Methyloterricola oryzae: one gene and its partners. The protein of the gene in region 1 interacts with the protein of each later gene in a pairwise test. Links are inferred from orthologs where the notes say so. Each region holds a gene or a part of one and is shown in the gene's direction. Other genes may lie near its edges.

Region 1 (7,886 bases):
GTAGTAGGTGGTGACCACGTCGTAGGACACCCAGCCGATGGCGGACAACGGCAGCAGGATGGCGCAGATCCCGGTGGTCTTGAGCAGTAGGCGCTGCAGTGTGTTGCCGGGATTGGCCAGGGCCAGCCGCAGGCTCTTTTGCGCTTCATTCAGCACCCGCGCACGGGCCTTGCGCGCCGGCTCCTGCAGGGCCGCCCGCAGCGGCGAGCGCGGCACGCCGGCATCCCCGGCTTCCAGCAGGAGACGATCGAGGGCATCCTGCAGCTGCATCTGCGCCCAGTCGTCCCACAACAGCGAAGGCGCAGCCGGCTTGTCCGGTCGGGTTTCGGAGTCTCCGTCGCCGTCGAGCTTGAGCCGCTTCAACAATGGGCTTGCCTCGTGACGCACGAAGGCCCTGGCGGCTTCCTGAAGGGGCCAGGCCAAACCGCGCAGCAGTGTCCGGCGCGCTTCGTCCCAGGTATCCGACCAGAACGCACGCAGGTTCTCGAAGGCCCGCTCGGCGCCCAGGTCCTCCAGGCATGAGGCCACCTGGTGGCGCAGGTCCTCCAGGCGCTGTTGCAGGGCTCGCGCCTCCAACTGTTGGATCACGTGCTCGTCGGCCAGGGACTGGATGGTCTCCTGCAGGCGTTCGAAATCATCGGCAGCGCCCAGACGGCGGCAGTCCGTGCACAGGATCAGCGGGTCGGCGAAGCCGCCTTGCGACAGCAGCTTGAGAAAGTCCTGCTGTTGCAGCGGATCTCCCAGGTCCCACTGGTTCATGACGAACAGCCAGGCATGGTCGCGGCAATGCCGCTGCAGCAGGCGCCATCCCTTGTCATCGCGGTAGCGTTCCGGGCTGACCACATAGACCAGCACGTCGATGTGGGGCAGCCAGTCCATGACCAGATCGCGGTTGCCGATTTCGGTGCTGTCGATGTCGGGCATGTCGATCCACAGCACCTGCCGCCTCTGCTCGTCGCGGTGGTAGGCGCTGCGCACCCGGTCCAGGGGAAACCCGGCGGGAAGCTGGCGTATGCGCATGGATTCGTGCAGGTAGATCGACACCTCGCGCGAAGTGGGGCGCTCGATGCCGGTGCGGGCGATGTCCTCTCCCGCCAGGCGATTGAGCAGGGTGCTCTTGCCCACGCCGGTGCCGCCGAAGAACGCGACCACCAGGGGGCGGTGCAGGTCGGCGTCGAACAGGGTGGCCGGGGAACGGGTCTCCAGGGTTTCCAGCCGCGCGACATGCTCCGCGTCCAGCCAGCCTTGGGCCTGCCCGTCCAGGGCCCAGCGCCGCACCTCGCCGGTCAGTTGCTCGAGGAACTCACGCATGGGAGAAAATTTCCGACTCGACGGACTGCAAGGCGGGTTCCGGCAATTGGAAGCGGCCTTCGGAACGCAGCCGCTCGGGCAGACGCGCGAGAGCCAAGCCCGGCTCGCGGCCCAGGAGTTCGGTGACCTGCTGGCGCTGGCGCTGCTTCAGCTCGGCTTCCGCCCGGCTGAGGTAATGCCCCAGCGCGCTTTCCGCGAGCAGGGAAGTGAGCGAGAGGATGGCGGGCGCCAGCACGAAATCCTGCACGCCGATGCCGCCCGTATGCAGGGCCACCGCCAGGGCCGCCGCATCGGTGGTGAGGCGCGTGGCTCGCAAACTGTTGAGGATGGCCGGGTGTTCACGCAGGCGGTCGTACAACTGGCGGGCCGTGTGCTCGATCTCGGGCTGAAAGGCGCGGTGGTACGCGGCGATGGCGGCGTAGCTGCGGTCGGCCTGCAGCCGCTGCTCGCGCCGCAGCAGTTGCGCGACTTCCTGCCACCAGTCGCGCATGGCGCCGGCTTCTTCGGACCGCTCCAGGGCGGTCTCGCCCAACTGCAGCAGCAGGTGATCCACCGCCTGGCGCAGCACGGCGATTTCCTGGCCGGCCTCGCCCTTGTGGCCGCTCAGGGAGCGGCCCAGGCGGCTCAGTTGGCGCACCGGCCAGGTGACGATGCTGCGCGCGGTCAGCAGGGCCCTGGCTACGCCGGGAATTTCCAGCAGGGTCAGGAGTTCCGCCAGGGCGCGCTGAAAGGTTTCGTAATGCTGCGGGTGGTCGAGAAAATCCCGCTGATAGACCGCAAGCCCCGCCTCCGTGGCTTCCTCCACATGACGGCGCCATTCCGCCAGGGCGGCATGCTCGACCCGGGCGGGGGCGGTCCACGCGCTCCAGTGGCGGCGCAGCAGTTCCTGGCAATGTGCCCCTTGGGATTCCCGGTGTACGCGGGCGATGCAGCGGCGTAGCACGCCGTCCAGCGCGTTCCGGGCAGCGACCAACGCCCCAGGGCCTTTCTCCAGATACGGCAGCACCACCACCGGCGCCGGCACGTCCTTGCGCACGCTGCGCCACTTCTCTTCCAATGAACGTGAAAGCGCCGCGGCCGATTCGTCCGGCACCTTGTTCAGGCAGATGGCGGTGGGTTGTCCCAGGGGTTCGAGCAGTCGCATGGTGTCCCAGACGGTCTGGTCGGCGTACTTGTCCTTGCTGACCACCAGCAGCACCACGTCGGCCAGCGCGACGGTGCGCAGGACTCCGGCGCGGTAGTCATCGGCGTCGACCGAGTCGAAATCCGGGGTGTCCCACACCACCGCCGGGGCGAGTTCATGTCCGGCACCGCCCGCATCGGTCAGGGCATAAGCGTCGTAGCGGTCGGCGCTGAGCTGGTCCAGGGGCGTGGCTGATTGGCCGAAATAGGCTGCCGCCCAAGCGGTATCGCCCGTGCCCAGCGCGAAACCTTGGGGATGCACGGTGAAGCCCGCCAGGGGGCTGACCCTTGCCATGTCGGTTCCCAGCAGGACGTTGGTGACCGAACTCTTGCCCACCTGGGTGGGCCCGATGACCGCAATCTGGATGGGATGGTCGGGGTGGCGGGCCAGCAGTTCGCCCTTTTGCAGGGCATTCTCCGCCAGCCGAAGGGAAACCAGGCTGCGCGCCAGCGACTCGCTGTTCGACGGACTGCGCGTTGCCTGCAGCACGGATTCATGGCGCTGCCGGATCAGGCGGATGACGGATAGGAGGTCTGGGTTCACGGGGCGGCCGCTGACGGCAAAGTCGGTATTGTACACGATCGCATTGCGGGCTGAGTTCGCGCCCGTGGGGCTTGCAGGTGTTGTCTTGGCGCGGTTCATTCCTTCCATTCCCGTGAGGCAGCTTCGATCCGGCAAAAGCAGTTTTTCCAAATTCCTTTAGGGTTTATGGCCCCAAGATGGCTCATCTGCATTATCATTGCGACATTCGCGCGGGAATTCCGCAAGCCCCATTCCGGGCATTCGCGATACCGAGCAGACACTGCGCGCAGACCGCTCCCCGTGCCCCGGACCGCGCACGGCAGGGGACATCGACCGTTGCGCCGCGGCCGTCGCCTCAAGGATAAAACAGGACGAATCATCAATGACATCACCTTCTACAAAGAAGGCCCGAAACTTCAAACTCAACGATCCCTACGCGCAACGCGAAGCGGAAAAATACGAACGCCCCATTCCCAGCCGCGAACTGATCCTTGAACAGATCAAGGAGAAGGCGGTGCCCTTGTGCCTGGAGGAACTGGCGGACCTTCTGGGCGTGGACGACGAGCAGGACATCGAGTCCCTGCGCCGCCGGCTGAATGCCATGGAACGGGACGGCCAGTTGCTGCGCAACCGACGCGAGCGTTATTGCTATGTCAATCACAAGGATCTGATCGCGGGCCGCGTGCTCGGCCATCCCGACGGCTTCGGCTTCCTGCGCCCCGACGACGGCAGCGAGGACTTGTTCATCTCGCCCAAGGAAATGCGGGTGCTGATGCACGAGGACCGGGCCCTGGCCAGCGTGCGCGGTGTCGACCGGCGCGGGCGGCGCGAGGCGGCCATCATCGAGGTGCTGGAGCACAATACCTGGCATCTCGTGGGCCGGCTCTACAGTGAGCGCGGCATCTACAGCGTGGTGCCGGACAGCAAGCACATCGTGCACGAGTTCATCGTCGCGCCGGAGGATCTCTCGGGTGCTCGCGAGGGGCAGATCGTGGTGGTCGAGATCATCGCCCAGCCCACCCGCCACCGCCAGCCCACCGGCCGCATCATCGAGGTGCTGGGTGACCATATGGCCCCCGGCCTGGAAATCGAGGTGGCGATCCGCTCCCACGACCTGCCCAATGTCTGGCCGGAGGAAGTGGAAAAAGAGATCTCCGGGCTCGGCCGGGAGGTGCCGGAAGAGGCCAAGGCCGGGCGCATCGACCTGCGCAAGCTGCCCCTGGTGACCATCGACGGCGAGGACGCCCGCGACTTTGATGACGCGGTCTACTGCGAGCCCACCCCCAAGGGCTGGAAGCTCTATGTGGCCATCGCCGACGTGTCCCATTACGTCAGGCCCAGCACCGCCCTGGACCGGGAGGCGCAGCGGCGCGGCACCTCGGTGTATTTCCCCGAGCGCGTCATTCCCATGCTCCCGGAAGTACTCTCCAACGGATTGTGCTCCATCAACCCGGAGGAAGACCGGCTGTGCATGGTCTGCGAGATGCTGCTCAACAGCGCCGGCAAGATCACCCGCTCCAAGTTCTACCCGGCGGTGATGCGCTCGCACGCGCGGCTCACTTATAACGAGGTGGCCAAGATCTTGGTGGACAAGGACAAAGCGGCGCGCAAGAAGCGCAGCGCACTGCTGCCCCATCTGGAAGAACTCTACAAGGTCTACCAACTCCTGCACGAGGCGCGCGAGGAGCGCGGCGCCATGGATTTCGACACCCAGGAGTCGAAGATCGTGTTCGGCGAGGATCGCAAGATCGAGAACATCGTGCCGGTCAGCCGCAACGACGCCCACCGTCTGATCGAGGAGTGCATGCTGGCCGCCAACACCTGCGCGGCACGCTTCCTGGCCAAGTCCAAAGTTCCGCACTTGTTGCGCATACATGACGGGCCGTCCCTTGAGAAGCTGACGGACCTGCGCAGCTTTCTGGGGGAGGTCGGGCTCAGCCTGGCCGGCGGCGACAAGCCCGAGCCCAAGCACTATTTCCAACTACTGGAGAAGATCGCCGGGCGTCCCGACGAGCACCTGATCCAGACGGTGCTGCTGCGCTCTTTGTCCCAGGCAGTCTACAGCCCCGAGAAGAAAGGCCATTTCGGCCTGGCGTTGGAGTCCTATACCCATTTCACGTCCCCCATTCGCCGCTATCCGGACCTGCTGGTGCACCGGGGCATCAAGTACGCCCTGGAGGGGCGCGCGCCGGAGGCCTTCGGCTATTCCGGCAGCGACATGGTGCTGTTCGGCGAGCACTGTTCCGCCGCCGAGCGCCGCGCCGACGAGGCCACCCGCGATGTGGTGAGCTGGCTCAAGTGCGAGTACATGCAGTCCAAGCTGGGCGAGGAGTTCGACGGGGTGATTTCCGCCGTCACCTCTTTCGGCTTCTTCGTGGAGCTCACCGATATCTTCGTGGAAGGCCTGGTGCACATCTCCAACCTGGACAAGGACTACTTCCACTATGATCCCATCGGCCATCGCCTGGTGGGCGAACGCAGCGGCGTCACCTACCGGCTGGGCGACAAGGTGCGCGTGTTGGTGGCGCGGGTGGATCTGGATGAGCGCAAGATGGACTTCGAATTGCTGAAGGCGGTGCCGAAGGCCAAGGAAGGAACCGCGCGCAAGCGTCGCCGCCGCCCACGCAAGGGATGAGCGCGCGCCGCCGTATCTTCGGCCTGCACGCCGCGCAGTCGGCTCTCGCGAACACGCCCGACAAGCTCGTAACCGCCTGGTTGGACGAACAGCGCGCCGATCAGCGCCTGAGCGCCTTGCGGCGCGATCTGGAGCGCCTGGGTATCAGCGTGCAGCCGGCCAACCGCAAGACCCTGGATCGGATGGTGGAGGGCCAGAACCATCAAGGCGTGGTGCTGGAGGTGGAACTGCCGCAGGAACGCGGCGAAAACGAGTTGCGCGATGCCCTTGAGGGGCTGCAAAGTCACGCATTTTTCCTGGTGCTCGACCATGTGCAGGACCCGCACAACCTGGGCGCCTGCCTGCGCACGGCGGACGCCGCGGGCGTGCACGGGGTCATCGTTACCAAGGATCAGGCCGCGGGCATCACCCCCGTGGTGAGCAAGGTCGCCTCGGGCGCCGCCGAAACCATGCCCTTGTACAAGGTGACCAACCTGGTTCGCGCCCTGGGCTGGCTGAAGGAGAGCGGTATCTGGATCGCCGGCGCGGCCGGGGAGGCCGAGCGCAGTGTGTACCAGACGGACCTGAACCTGCCCCTGGCCCTGGTGGTGGGCGCCGAAGGCAAGGGATTGCGGCGGCTCACCCGTGACAGCTGCGATTTCCTGCTGCGCATCCCCATGGCCGGGCAGGTGGAAAGCCTTAATCTCTCCGTGGCCACCGGCGTGCTGTTGTTCGAAGCGGTTCGTCAGCGCGCGACCGCTGCCGGGGCAGTGGCTCATTCGGGGGTGTCGTCTTCCTCCTCATCGAGATAGACCACCCCGGTGGTTTCCGCCAGTTCGACGTTGAGGCCGGCCTCGGACGGCTTGAAGCCCATGCGGATCAGGCTGAAATTGGCGTAGAGCAACGGCAACAGGACCAGCGCCGCGAATAGCAGGCGCTCGCGCAGGTTGGCGACGGGTTTCCTGCGGTCAGGTTGCGAATGGCGTCTAAACAGGCTTTTGGGTCCTCGCATGCTGATCTCCCAGAGTTAGGCTGGTTTCGGGGCTTACGCTCTCTGACCCGCCAGGCCTGGCGAAGTTTCCGGTGTCCTTAGCGTCGCCGGGTTTGGTGGATGCGCGCCCGCCCAGTAAACTATGGCTTTTACGGTGGCCTTTCGCCACTGCGTGACAGACCATTTCCCAAGATTGAAGCATGAGTGAACCGAAGGACGGCGTCGACAGCGTGCGCCCGCTGCAGTGGCAGGATGGCGCGCTGCGCGTGCTGGACCAGCGCAAGCTGCCCGATCAGGTCGTGTATGAGGAATTCGCCGGCGCCTCCGGCGTCGCCGAAGCGATTGCCAGCATGCGGGTGCGCGGAGCGCCGGCCATCGGCATCGCCGCCGCCTATGGCGTGGTGCTGGCGGCCCGCGACCGTTATGCGGCGAACCCTGATGCTTGGAAAGACGACATCGCCGAAGACTTCGGCATCCTGGCGGCTTCGCGCCCCACGGCGGTCAACCTGTTCTGGGCGCTGGACCGGATGCGCGAGGCCATTGCGTCCATCGCGGGCGATCCCACGCCGGCCCTGCTGGCGGTGGCGCGCGCCATCCATGAGGATGACATTCGCGCCAACCGCCGCATGGGGGAACTGGGCGCGGAACTGTTGGCCGGTTCCACCGGCCTGCTTACCCATTGCAACACGGGTTCGCTGGCGACCGGTGGATACGGGACCGCCCTGGGCGTGATCAGGACCGCCTGGGCCATGGAGCGGCCTGCGGTGTTTGCCGGCGAGACCCGGCCCTGGTTGCAGGGCGCGCGCCTGACTGTGTGGGAGCTGGAGCAGGATGGCATTCCGGCCACCCTGATCGCCGACTCCGCCGCCGCTTGGCTGATGAAGGCGGGCAAGGTGCAATGGGTGCTGGTGGGCGCCGACCGCATCGCGGCCAATGGCGATACCGCCAACAAGATCGGCACCTATTCCCTGGCGGTGAATGCGCGGCACCATGGCGTGAAATTCATGGTGGTGGCGCCCACCTCCACCATCGACTGGAAAACGCCTTCGGGGGATTCCATCGAGATCGAGCAGCGCAGCAAGACAGAACTTTTGGGCAGCCATTTCCTGCGCGAAGGCTCGGTGATCGATGCCTGGAATCCGGTCTTCGATGTCACGCCCGCCGGGCTGATCGATGCCATCGTCACGGAAGCCGGCGTGGTGCGCAATCCCTCTCAAGGCGGCATGCAGGCATTGCGCCGATAACGCCCCGCGGCCTGCGTGCGG
Region 2 (2,985 bases), on another replicon or contig:
AAGGTGCGACGATGGCCCGGGTGGGGCAGACGTCGATGCAGGCCTTGCAACTGCCGCAATGATTGGGCAATGGCGTGTCCACCGGCAGGGGCAGGTCGGTATAGATCTCGCCCAGGAAGAACCAAGAGCCCGCCTTCCGGTCGATCAGGTTGGAATGCTTGCCGATCCAGCCCAGCCCGGCTTTTTCGGCGAGCGCCTTTTCCAACACCGGCGCACTGTCGGTGAAGACCCGATAGCCGAATGGCCCCACCGCCGCTTCGATGCGCGTGGCCAGTTGCTGCAGGCGCGCTCGCATGAGCTTGTGGTAGTCCCGGCCCAGGGCATAGCGCGAAATATACGCCGCTGCGGGGTCTTCCAGGCGCTCGCGCAGGCTTTCCCGAGGTTCTGGCAGGTAGTCCATGCGCGCGCTGATGACCCGCAGCGTGCCTGGCACCAGTTCCTGCGGCCGGCTGCGTTTGCTGCCATGACGCGCCATATAGTCCATCTCGCCGTGGAAGCCGTCGTCCAGCCAAGCCTGCAGTTGGCCCTCCGCCTCGCTGAGGTCGATGTCCGTGATGCCCAGGGCCTGAAAGCCGAGTTCCCTTCCCCAGGCCTTGATGTGGCGGGCGAGGGTGACCGTGTCGGGCAATGCGGGTTCCGCTTCAGATCCGGAGCTTGGCGTCGGTGTGGGGTTTGGCGACAATGGGCACCTGATAGGGCCGGCGCACGAGTCGCGCCGCGTAAAACTAGCTTAGCGTCCAATGACTACCCACGACAATCCGAGTTTGCCGCGGCATCTGTTCCGGGCCGAGCAGGTCCGTGCGATGGACCGTTTCGCCATCGAAACCATCGGTATTCCAGGTTACGAGCTGATGTGCCGGGCTGGCGCGGCGGCACTGGACGTACTCCGCCAGCGCTGGCCGGGCGCGCGCACCGTATCGGTTCTGTGCGGGAGCGGCAACAACGGCGGCGATGGCTATGTGCTGGCGCGCCTGGCCAGGGCCGAGGGCATGGACGTGCGGGTCTATCCGGTCGCCGACCCGGCACACTTGCGCGGCGATGCGCTGAAAGCCTGGCAGGATTACCGCCAGGCGGATGGTCCGGTGCTGGATTTCATCCCGGAAGGTTTCGAAGGTGCCGAGGTACTGGTGGACGGGCTTCTGGGCACCGGGCTGGACCGCCCGGTCAGCGGCGTCTACGAACAGGTGATCGGTGCGATCAACCGCTTTGCGGGCGGCGTGCTGGCCCTGGATATTCCCTCGGGGCTCCATGCGGACACCGGCGCGATCCTGGGCGCGGCCGTGCGCGCTCAGGTCACTGTGAGTTTCATCGGCCTCAAGCAGGGCCTGTTCACCGGCGAGGGCCCGGATTGTTGCGGGGAGCTGCGTTTCGCCGATCTGGATACGCCGGTGGCGGTGCAGCATTCTCAGAAGGCTTCGGCGGAATTGCTTCCGTGCCCGCCGCTGGATTTGCCTACGCGTAGCCGAACCGCCCACAAGGGCCACTGCGGCCATGTGCTGGTGGTGGGCGGCGACTGCGGGTTTGCTGGCGCGGCCCGCATGGCGGCGGAAGCAGCGGCGCGGGTGGGCGCCGGACTGGTGTCCATCGCCACCCGGCCCCAGCATGCCTCGGTCTTGAATCTGACCCGCCCGGAACTCATGTGCCGTGGTGTGGAATCGGCGGCGGAACTGGACGGTCTGCTGCGCTCGGCCAGCGTGGTGGCGGTCGGCCCGGGACTCGGGCAATCCCCATGGGCACGGGATCTATTCAGGGCCGTAATCGACTCTGCCCTGCCTCTGGTGGTGGATGCCGACGGACTCAATCTGCTGGCGGCCGATCCGCGCCGGCGGGATGACTGGGTGCTGACGCCCCATCCGGGCGAGGCGGGTCGCCTGTTGGGAGTCGCTTCGGGGGAGGTTCAGCGCGACCGTTTCGCCGCCGCCGCGAGTCTGCAGGAGCGATACGGCGGTGTCCTGGTGCTGAAGGGAGCCGGCAGCCTTGTGCGCGGTGGGGATGACGTGCCCCGCATCTGCCGGCTCGGTAACCCCGGCATGGCTTCGGGCGGCATGGGCGATGTGCTGACGGGCGTCATCGCTGGCCTCATTGCCCAGGGAGTGAGTGTGCAGACGGCTGCAGAAATGGGTGTCGTGGCGCATGCGGCGGCGGCAGACCTGGCGGCCGCCGAGGGCGGCGAGCGCGGTTTGCTGGCCTCGGATCTTTTTCCGCATCTGCGGCGTCTGGTCAATCCATGAAGCGGCTGCTGGCGGACGAGGCGGAAACCTTGGCTTTCGGCGGGCGCTTGTTTGACGCCCTGATCCCGGGCTGCGTGGTGTTCCTGCACGGCGATTTGGGAGCCGGCAAGACTACCCTGGTGCGCGGCGCACTGCGCGCCGGCGGATACACCGGCGCCGTAAAAAGCCCCACGTATACCCTGGTGGAGGAATACCGGATCGGGGAAGCGACGTTCTTTCATTTCGACCTGTACCGGCTGGCCGATCCGGAGGAGTTGGAGTGGATGGGCATCCGGGATTTCTTCCGACCCGATGCCATTTGCTTTGTCGAGTGGCCCGAGCGCGGCGCCGGCCTGTTGCCAGTTGCCGATCTTGATCTATCCTTGCTCGTACACGGAACATCACGCCAGCTTTCGGCCCTGGCCTCAACCCCCTGCGGCGAGGCTGTACTGAGGGCGATGATGGACGCGTAAGCGGCCGGGGCGCCACGCGACACTGCAGCACAGACCGCGTTGGCGTTCAGGCCGGCTCCCTGTGCGGACATGCGCGGGGGACATGAAGTCGCTTCGCGACATTTTAATAAGAAAAAGCTTGCGGCCATTCCGCTTGCTGCGTTAAGGTCATGGGCCCGCGAGGCGGTCGTCGGACGGTTATGTTGAATATTGCAAGTCGCCTTGTTTTTCTGCTGTCGCTGCTGGTTGCAGATGCCGCAGCCGCCAGTCAGCTTAAATCCATCAGTCTCGCGACTGCGGACCGGCACGCGCGCCTGTTGCTG
Region 3 (3,000 bases), on another replicon or contig:
CTATGTGCTGGCGCGCCTGGCCAGGGCCGAGGGCATGGACGTGCGGGTCTATCCGGTCGCCGACCCGGCACACTTGCGCGGCGATGCGCTGAAAGCCTGGCAGGATTACCGCCAGGCGGATGGTCCGGTGCTGGATTTCATCCCGGAAGGTTTCGAAGGTGCCGAGGTACTGGTGGACGGGCTTCTGGGCACCGGGCTGGACCGCCCGGTCAGCGGCGTCTACGAACAGGTGATCGGTGCGATCAACCGCTTTGCGGGCGGCGTGCTGGCCCTGGATATTCCCTCGGGGCTCCATGCGGACACCGGCGCGATCCTGGGCGCGGCCGTGCGCGCTCAGGTCACTGTGAGTTTCATCGGCCTCAAGCAGGGCCTGTTCACCGGCGAGGGCCCGGATTGTTGCGGGGAGCTGCGTTTCGCCGATCTGGATACGCCGGTGGCGGTGCAGCATTCTCAGAAGGCTTCGGCGGAATTGCTTCCGTGCCCGCCGCTGGATTTGCCTACGCGTAGCCGAACCGCCCACAAGGGCCACTGCGGCCATGTGCTGGTGGTGGGCGGCGACTGCGGGTTTGCTGGCGCGGCCCGCATGGCGGCGGAAGCAGCGGCGCGGGTGGGCGCCGGACTGGTGTCCATCGCCACCCGGCCCCAGCATGCCTCGGTCTTGAATCTGACCCGCCCGGAACTCATGTGCCGTGGTGTGGAATCGGCGGCGGAACTGGACGGTCTGCTGCGCTCGGCCAGCGTGGTGGCGGTCGGCCCGGGACTCGGGCAATCCCCATGGGCACGGGATCTATTCAGGGCCGTAATCGACTCTGCCCTGCCTCTGGTGGTGGATGCCGACGGACTCAATCTGCTGGCGGCCGATCCGCGCCGGCGGGATGACTGGGTGCTGACGCCCCATCCGGGCGAGGCGGGTCGCCTGTTGGGAGTCGCTTCGGGGGAGGTTCAGCGCGACCGTTTCGCCGCCGCCGCGAGTCTGCAGGAGCGATACGGCGGTGTCCTGGTGCTGAAGGGAGCCGGCAGCCTTGTGCGCGGTGGGGATGACGTGCCCCGCATCTGCCGGCTCGGTAACCCCGGCATGGCTTCGGGCGGCATGGGCGATGTGCTGACGGGCGTCATCGCTGGCCTCATTGCCCAGGGAGTGAGTGTGCAGACGGCTGCAGAAATGGGTGTCGTGGCGCATGCGGCGGCGGCAGACCTGGCGGCCGCCGAGGGCGGCGAGCGCGGTTTGCTGGCCTCGGATCTTTTTCCGCATCTGCGGCGTCTGGTCAATCCATGAAGCGGCTGCTGGCGGACGAGGCGGAAACCTTGGCTTTCGGCGGGCGCTTGTTTGACGCCCTGATCCCGGGCTGCGTGGTGTTCCTGCACGGCGATTTGGGAGCCGGCAAGACTACCCTGGTGCGCGGCGCACTGCGCGCCGGCGGATACACCGGCGCCGTAAAAAGCCCCACGTATACCCTGGTGGAGGAATACCGGATCGGGGAAGCGACGTTCTTTCATTTCGACCTGTACCGGCTGGCCGATCCGGAGGAGTTGGAGTGGATGGGCATCCGGGATTTCTTCCGACCCGATGCCATTTGCTTTGTCGAGTGGCCCGAGCGCGGCGCCGGCCTGTTGCCAGTTGCCGATCTTGATCTATCCTTGCTCGTACACGGAACATCACGCCAGCTTTCGGCCCTGGCCTCAACCCCCTGCGGCGAGGCTGTACTGAGGGCGATGATGGACGCGTAAGCGGCCGGGGCGCCACGCGACACTGCAGCACAGACCGCGTTGGCGTTCAGGCCGGCTCCCTGTGCGGACATGCGCGGGGGACATGAAGTCGCTTCGCGACATTTTAATAAGAAAAAGCTTGCGGCCATTCCGCTTGCTGCGTTAAGGTCATGGGCCCGCGAGGCGGTCGTCGGACGGTTATGTTGAATATTGCAAGTCGCCTTGTTTTTCTGCTGTCGCTGCTGGTTGCAGATGCCGCAGCCGCCAGTCAGCTTAAATCCATCAGTCTCGCGACTGCGGACCGGCACGCGCGCCTGTTGCTGGATCTTTCCGCCCCCGCCGAATCATCCTTGAGTCTGGATCCAAACCACCGCCGACTGGTGTTCCGCTTGCGCGACACGCAGATGGCCGCCACATTGAAACAGCCCCCGGCGTCCCATCCCCTGGTTGAAGGCATAAAGGCCTCTGCGGATGGGCACGGCATGACCCTGCGGATTGACCTCAAGAAGCAGGTGAGTGCGCATTGTTTTCCGGCCCATCAGGGCCAGCAATGGGTCATCCAGTTGGCCGAAGATGGTAACGCGGCCGCGGCCAGGCCGACAGGCTCGCCCCGGGTAGAGACCGGGCCATCGCGGGCCGCCGCAGCCAGCGAGCGGGTTGCCCCAAAGACGGATTCCAAGGCGGATGCCAAGAAGGTCACGGCGGCTGCGCGCAAGTCCCGTTCCCAGGAACGCATCATCGTCATCGACGCCGGTCACGGCGGGAAGGACACGGGCGCCATCGGGCCGGCAGGGACCCGTGAGAAGGATGTGGTGCTGGCCATCGCCCGCAAGCTGGAGGCGATGGTCCGCGCGGAGCCGGGCATGCGCGCCGTGCTCACGCGGCAATCCGACCAGTTCGTGCAGTTGGCAGAGCGCGCCGACATCAGCCGCCGCGAACACGCCGACCTGTTCGTGTCCCTGCATGCCGATGCCTATATCAATGCCGAAGCCAAAGGCTCGTCTGTTTTCACGCTTTCCAACAACGGCGCCAGCAGCGTCGCGGCGCGCTGGCTGGCTGATCGGGAAAATAGCGCGGATCTGGTGGGCGGCGTGCAGTTGCGCGACAAGGGCAAGGTACTGGCGTCCGTGCTGTTGGATCTGTCCCAGAATGCGGCCATCGAGGACAGCGATCATGCCGCCGCGCACATTCTGGACGAACTCGGGAAGGGGCACGAGCTTCATCACCGTGAAGTCCAGAAAGCCGGCTTCGTGGTGCTGAAATCGCCGGACGTGCCATCGCTGCTGGTGGAAA

The links. The genes of interacting proteins can lie anywhere in the genome.
Region 2: the proteins of rlmB (region 1) and EK23_RS04925 interact in binary tests that used the Escherichia coli proteins (3 or more experiments, as listed by UniProt). The link is inferred for Methyloterricola oryzae from one-to-one orthologs.
Region 3: the proteins of rlmB (region 1) and tsaE interact in binary tests that used the Escherichia coli proteins (3 or more experiments, as listed by UniProt). The link is inferred for Methyloterricola oryzae from one-to-one orthologs.

Annotation. Positions count from the first base shown.
Region 1 is NZ_JYNS01000004.1:146,807-154,692, reverse strand. The notes cover bases 4,546-7,544. They hold rlmB (23S rRNA (guanosine(2251)-2'-O)-methyltransferase RlmB), read left to right. Parts: upstream 4,546-5,647; coding sequence 5,648-6,442; downstream 6,443-7,544. Other genes in these bases: mtnA (S-methyl-5-thioribose-1-phosphate isomerase), read left to right, coding at 6,822-7,544; EK23_RS08080 (hypothetical protein), read right to left, coding at 6,406-6,642; rnr (ribonuclease R), read left to right, coding at 4,546-5,651. Outside these bases: EK23_RS08100 (GTPase), read right to left, coding at 1-1,311; EK23_RS08095 (GTPase domain-containing protein), read right to left, coding at 1,304-3,136; more of rnr, read left to right, coding at 3,399-4,545; more of mtnA, read left to right, coding at 7,545-7,865. UniProt on the Escherichia coli protein: Specifically methylates the ribose of guanosine 2251 in 23S rRNA.
Region 2 is NZ_JYNS01000002.1:259,260-262,244, forward strand. It holds EK23_RS04925 (bifunctional ADP-dependent NAD(P)H-hydrate dehydratase/NAD(P)H-hydrate epimerase), read left to right. Parts: upstream 1-740; coding sequence 741-2,231; downstream 2,232-2,985. Other genes in the region: queG (tRNA epoxyqueuosine(34) reductase QueG), read right to left, coding at 1-628; tsaE (tRNA (adenosine(37)-N6)-threonylcarbamoyltransferase complex ATPase subunit type 1 TsaE), read left to right, coding at 2,228-2,683; EK23_RS04935 (N-acetylmuramoyl-L-alanine amidase), read left to right, coding at 2,863-2,985. UniProt on the Escherichia coli protein: Bifunctional enzyme that catalyzes the epimerization of the S- and R-forms of NAD(P)HX and the dehydration of the S-form of NAD(P)HX at the expense of ADP, which is converted to AMP.
Region 3 is NZ_JYNS01000002.1:260,215-263,214, forward strand. It holds tsaE (tRNA (adenosine(37)-N6)-threonylcarbamoyltransferase complex ATPase subunit type 1 TsaE), read left to right. Parts: upstream 1-1,272; coding sequence 1,273-1,728; downstream 1,729-3,000. Other genes in the region: EK23_RS04925 (bifunctional ADP-dependent NAD(P)H-hydrate dehydratase/NAD(P)H-hydrate epimerase), read left to right, coding at 1-1,276; EK23_RS04935 (N-acetylmuramoyl-L-alanine amidase), read left to right, coding at 1,908-3,000. UniProt on the Escherichia coli protein: Required for the formation of a threonylcarbamoyl group on adenosine at position 37 (t(6)A37) in tRNAs that read codons beginning with adenine.